2 regions of the Peribacillus sp. NPDC076916 genome follow, and region 1 is predicted to be linked to the other one. Evidence: riboswitches for the same ligand, from Rfam matches in the RefSeq annotation. Region 1 holds a riboswitch; the other holds the start of a gene.
What was found. A riboswitch is a leader RNA that binds a small molecule or an ion and turns the genes downstream of it on or off. The one in region 1 is predicted to bind thiamine pyrophosphate.
Positions count from the first base shown of each region.

Region 1 (3,188 bases):
GGAATTGACTATAGAAGGAACTATCCAGGAAAATGATATGATCTGTCAGGAATGCCGATATGGTGGCGAACGGCTTTCTATTGCTATTTAATTCATCGATGATTCCCTGTGAACTGGTAATCCCGATCCCGTGGCCATAAAAGAGGTCTTTTCCTAATAATATGGCATTTTCACCTTGCCATTCAGGAGTTGCCAGGTCGTGATCAGGGTTTTTGAAGTAAAGGCAATCACCTGGTAAATAATCCCTTCCTTTATGAACGATGAGTTCCATATTTTGTGGAGGGTGCCAGTCATATAAAACTAGGTTTGAAAAAAGGTCGTCGAAATTCCTAGGGCCGATCAAATCCAAAATGGCCTTTAAAAAAGTGACGACTATTGCAGTCCCGCATTCAAAAGCATAAAGCCCTCCATTTATGAAAATGTCAACGAGTGCAGCATGAGGGAGAACTCCTGGCTGAAGGGTAAAAGTGCCATCCTTTGAAAGGCGCCAATATTGTTTATTGGATGCCGATTCCTCAAGTGTGGAAAATTCTGCATTACTTTTATCCAACGCAATAGCTGCCGCAATGACCCGGTTCCTCAGTTGTATCTCGAAATTAAACTTTCTAAAGTTCCGATATTCAAAAATGTTGGAATCCTCCGCCAGCAATTGGACGATTTCAAGTGATTTAGCAGATGCTATTCCTGGTTGGATTTGACTGACATCTAACCGTTTGTGATTAATCTTTATCATGATCATATCCACCTTTTACTTATGAAATGAACGGTTTATAAAACCGGTAAACAAAAATGTTTACATATAATGCTCATTATATGAATGCAAGCTTTGAATTGACTATTTGGAACGTGACAGCTGAGAATGATTGGAATGAAAAGAGGCAGAATTTTTTTGCTTTCATTCCAAAAGATGTTTTGCTAGAAATCCTAGAGTGCAGGAATACCTCTCCGATTAGCGAGAAGAAGCAAATTAGTATTTCTTTTTCCCCATGAATTGATATAATGAGAGAGAAAAGTTCATATGTGCGAGAAATGTAGGGGGGCCAGTACTGCTGGCTGAGATTGCATCCTTTAGATGCTGACTCTTTGAACCTGATCTGGATGATGCCAGCGGAGGGAACATATTATTACTGACTTTCTGTTTTGTATGTTAACGTCCGAATCCATCTTCGGGCGTTTTTTGCTTTTTCATCCAGTATTTGAATAAACCCTGGAGCCCCATTATGGTTCCGGCATATGGATCTTATATGATGTGTAGGAGGATAATGACTTGAATAAATTCTTGCCACTGTTAACTTCGTTGTTCCTTTTGGCTGGATGCGGTGCAGGCGGAACTAATGAAAAAGAAGAAGCATCTAAAAATGAAGGAAATGAAAAATTAAAAAAAGTATCGGTCGTGCTCGATTGGACACCTAATACAAACCATACAGGATTGTATGTAGCCAAGGAAAAAGGTTATTTTAAAGAACAAGGTCTTGATGTGGAAATCATCATGCCAGGTGAAGCCGGAGCTGATAAGCTTGTCGCTTCAGGGAAATCTGAATTTGGCGTAAGTTACCAGGAGGGCATAACGCAGGCCCGCGTGCAGGGCGTGCCGATTGTTTCGGTAGCTGCCGTCATCCAGCATAATACCTCGGGATTCGCTTCACCTGAGGCAAAGAACATTAAAACTCCCAAGGATTTTGAAGGGAAAACGTATGGTGGCTGGGGGTCTCCGGTTGAAAAGGCCATCATTGATTCACTCATGAAAAAAGAAAATGCGGATGTAAATAAAGTGGATATAGTCAATACAGGAGACACGGATTTTTTCACTTCGGTTAAAAGGGATATAGATTTTGCCTGGATTTATTATGGATGGACAGGGATTGAGGCTGAATTGCGAAATGAAAAGCTTAATATGGTTTACTTAACCGAATACTCTGATAAGCTTGATTACTATACGCCTGTATTGACTACGAATGAAAAGATGATAAAAGAAGATCCGGAGACTGTTAAAGCATTCGTACATGCAGCTTCGAAAGGGTACCAGTTTGCGATCAAGAATCCTGATGATGCAGCGGACATGTTAATTAAATCTGCACCGGATCTTGATGCAAAACTAGTGAAGAAAAGCCAGGAGTGGCTGGCAGACAAGTATCAGGATGATGCTCCGCGATGGGGTGAGCAAAAGCTTGCAATTTGGAAGAATTACAGTGATTGGATGACTGAAAATAAGCTTCTTGAAGGTGATTTCGATCCTGAAAAGGCATTTACCAATGAATTTTTACCAAAATAGGAGGAAATACAATGGCCAACTCATTAATTAGCATACAGATCATTCCTAAAGGGGAAAATGTCATCCCCATGGTCGATGAAGCAATCAAGATCATTGAAGAATCAGGTGTCAAGTATGAGGTTCACCCGCTTGAAACGACAATGGAGGGTGAGCTTTCCGAACTTTTTGCCGTGATAGAAAAAATGAATGTAAGAATGATTGAAATAGGATCGCCGAATGTCATTTCCCAAGTGAAAATATTATATCAGCCAAGCGGGATAACGATGGATACGTTAACGGAGAAATATAGGGCATGAACGGAAGGGGAATTTGGAAGAAGGGGGCTCCCTTCTTTCTTTTATTATTGTTGCTGATAGTATGGGAGTCAGTGACAGTTTTATTGAAAGTCGAAGAATGGCTGTTTCCCGCTCCATCGGCCATTTTCATTGAAGGAATTGAGTCGTCCAGCAATCTATACGGACACCTTATATCCACAACCGAGCTTGCGTTGTCGGGTTTTTTTATTGGAAGCTGCATCGGCTTATTGATCGCGGCAATCTTACACCTATTTCCAGGTGTGAAGGATGCGGTTTATCCTCTGCTCATACTATCACAAAATATACCCATCATTGTTCTGGCGCCGCTCTTGGTGATCTGGTTTGGCTTTGGCATGCTGCCTAAGTTAATAGTGATATCGCTTGTATGTTTTTTTCCGGTTGCGGTTTCATCATTGGATGGTTTACGCCAGACACCGTACGAACTTAAGCATTATTTCAAGATGATGGGAGCGGGAAAAAGCCAGTTATTTTGGAAGCTGGAACTTCCTCACTCGATTCCGTTCATTTTCTCCGGCCTGAAAATTTCGGCCACCTATAGTGTAATGGGTGCGGTTATTTCGGAATGGCTTGGAGCAAAATCGGGGATTGGTGTTTATATG
Region 1 is NZ_JBNNIU010000003.1:576,771-579,958, forward strand. It holds gene ACQKFG_RS12365 (protein-glutamine gamma-glutamyltransferase) at 1-733, opposite strand, end outside; TPP riboswitch at 1,024-1,133, shown strand; gene ACQKFG_RS12370 (ABC transporter substrate-binding protein) at 1,268-2,272, shown strand; gene ACQKFG_RS12375 (thiamine-binding protein) at 2,284-2,568, shown strand; gene ACQKFG_RS12380 (ABC transporter permease) at 2,565-3,188, shown strand, end outside.

Region 2 (3,188 bases), on a different contig from region 1:
TGGGTAGAGAGGGAAAAGATAACGTTTACGGCCGGAGCTACTCCTTATCTGCAAGATACGGTCCAAATGGAGGGGATAGAAAGGTATGACCTTAATTCGCTACGAGTCTTCGTAGCTTTAGGTGCCCCGATTCCCAGGCATTTAGTAAAGGAAGCCATGGAAAAAGTCCCGTTCAAGATATTGTCAGGGTGGGGTCAAACGGAAGATGGCTTGGTAACCTTGACGAGACTTGAAGATCCAGAAGAAAAACTGACGAATACCGACGGAATTCCGTTTCCGGGAATGGAACTAAAGGTCGTAGATTTTGAAGGGAAGGTCTGTGCCCCGAATATAGAAGGCTCTTTATTAGTAAGGGGTCCGGCTCTTTTTGTCGGCTATTTTAAACGGATCGATGATACTTTAGCTGAATATAGTGACGGATGGTTCATTACCGGTGATCGAGCTTTCATTGATGAAGAAGGATATATTCGAATTTCTGGAAGAAACAAAGACATAATCATACGTGGCGGTGAAAATATTCCAGTCGCTTATGTAGAAAATGTATTGTATGAACACCCGGATATTTCTAGCGCTCAGGTTATTGCAGTTCCAGATTCCCGTCTTCAGGAAAAAGCATGTGCATGTATCAGCATGAAAACGGGGAAGAGCCCGATCACGATGGAATCCATGCAGGAATTTCTCTCGCAAAAGGGTTTGGCCAAACAATATTGGCCAGAATTTCTTGAAATTATGGATGACTTTCCTCGTACGGCAAGCGGGAAAATCCAGAAATTCCGGCTCCGGGAAATGATAAATGAAAAGTTAGTCGACAAGAAATAAGCAGTTTAAATAAATCCGTATTGACTAAATGGTGAAAGTGGAGGGAAATATATGAATAAAAGAATCGCATTTATTACCGGTGCCGGAAGCGGAATTGGCAGAGAGATTGCAAAAAAATTGGCTTCTCGCAATTTTAACATCATCGTGGCTGATATAAATCATAAAAATGCTGAGGAAACGGTTTCTTTAATCGAAAATTCGGGTTTTGGAGCCAGAGCCGTCCATTGTGATGTAACGAAATTAGAAAGTGTTAAAAAAGCCGTTGAAGAAACAGTGAATCATTATCATAAAATAGATATATTGGTTAATAATGCAGGCTGGGATAAGGTGGAACCTTTTTTAAAAAGTGATCCTATCACTTGGAAAAGGATTATCGATATTAATTTACTTGGCCAGATCCATACTTGCAAGGAAATTTTACCTCTCATGATTGAAAATGGTTACGGAAAGGTAGTAAATATTGCATCTGATGCAGCTAGAGTAGGATCAAGTGGAGAGGCAGTTTATTCGGCTGCTAAGGGAGGGGTGATTGCCTTCACAAAAACGATAGCAAGAGAAATGGCACGTCACAAACTCAACATCAATTGTATTGCGCCAGGTCCTGCAGATACGCCCCTATTTCAAGAAATAGGCTCATATAATGAAGGTATAGCAGGTGCCTTGGAAAAAGCGATTCCATTTCGCCGGCTAGCTCAACCAGAGGACATTGCCAGTGCTGTTGCCTATTTCGTTTCGGAAGATGCAGGGTATATTACGGGGCAAACTCTTTCCGTAAATGGTGGATTAACAATGGTTTAAAAATCAATATAGTTGGGTGGTTATGCAAGATTGAAAGGCTAGTAAACTTAAAGCATTAGGTTGAAAACTTTTTCTAATATGTTTGACAATTGGGTTTATCGTGTTAATATAAAGGCAAATGGAAATTAAATATACAATTTGTACCACTAGGGGTGCTTTAATGGTAAAAGTTTATTTTACCGCAGAAGCTGAGATTAAAGTATGACTTTAAGACCCTTAGAACCTGATCTGGTTTATACCAGCGTAGGGAAGTGGGGTCTGGAACGATACGATTCTGTATTTTTTCAAGCACAACCACTTTCTTTACGTTTAAGAAAGTGGTTTTTTGTTTGCAAAAAAAGGGGTGATAAAAGGTTTTTTCTGTAAGATTCATTGAAAAATACAAATTGGAGGTAAGGGACATGAAGTTTTCAGAGGAAATTCGTCGGGAAGTTGATCATATTTGGGAAGCTAGTTTTAATCACCCGTTTGTTGCAGGAATAGGAGATGGCACATTGCCATTGGAATGTTTTCGTTTTTATGTCATGCAAGATGCCTATTATTTATCTCATTTTGCCAGGGTTCAAGCTTTAGGGGCAGTCAAAGCTACAGATTTACATACAACAAGCAGGCTTGCCGGCCATGCACAAGGAACATATGAAGCGGAGTTGAAGCTTCATGAGAATTTTTCTGAGAGATTAGGCATCACAAAAGAAGAAAGGGACAATTTCAAACCCGCCCCGACTGCTTATGCTTATACTTCCCATATGTATCGTGCAGCTTATTCGGGACATTTAGGTGATGTTATTGCAGCCATCTTGCCGTGTTACTGGCTGTATTATGAAATAGGTGAAAAGCTGCAAGGTTGCATACCCGAAGAGCCGATTTATCAAGAATGGATAGCGGCGTACGGAGGAGAGTGGTTCCGCACTTTGGTGGAAGAACAAATTGCGAGGCTGGATGAGATTGCTGAAAAAGTAACGGACGAAGATAAGGAGAGAATGAAAGAGCATTTTATCCTGAGCAGCCAATATGAATATTCATTTTGGGAAATGGCTTATCGTTTAGAGAGATGGCCTGTGCACCAGGAAACACTGGAAGTATAAAGGAGAATGAAATAATGAAAAAAGGATTGAAATTAACGGATATATTAGTCACGATCGTGATTTCGGTAGCATTTGGAATCGTTTATATCCTTTGGGGTTCGATTTACTATTCCGTTAAACCATTAGGATTACATCTGGATCAACTTATTTATGGAATGTGGTTTATAGCTGGTCCCGTCGCCTTTTTAATTTTACGGAAACCGGGTGTGGCACTTTTGGCGGAGATTGCTGCAGCTTCCGGGGAATTCTTTCTAGGCTCTCCTTGGGGGCTGACCGTACTGTTATATGGGGTAGTCCAAGGTTTGTTCGCGGAACTGGTGTTCATGGCGTTCAAATATAAAAAATTCAATATGTCGGTGGCCGTTTTAGCTGCGGTAGCTTCATGCCTTGCATCCGTACTAATGGATTTTGTATATGGGGAAATTGGTGCGCTTTCCACTTGGAATCTATCTTTATTCATGATAGCGAGGTTTGTGGGTTCCATTT
Region 2 is NZ_JBNNIU010000007.1:81,604-84,791, reverse strand. It holds gene ACQKFG_RS19520 (AMP-binding protein) at 1-819, shown strand, start outside; gene ACQKFG_RS19515 (SDR family NAD(P)-dependent oxidoreductase) at 871-1,617, shown strand; TPP riboswitch at 1,756-1,884, shown strand; gene tenA (thiaminase II) at 2,019-2,702, shown strand; gene ACQKFG_RS19505 (ECF transporter S component) at 2,717-3,188, shown strand, end outside.
Region 2: linked by a shared signal. The riboswitch ahead of tenA (thiaminase II) and the one ahead of ACQKFG_RS12370 (ABC transporter substrate-binding protein) in region 1 are both predicted to bind thiamine pyrophosphate.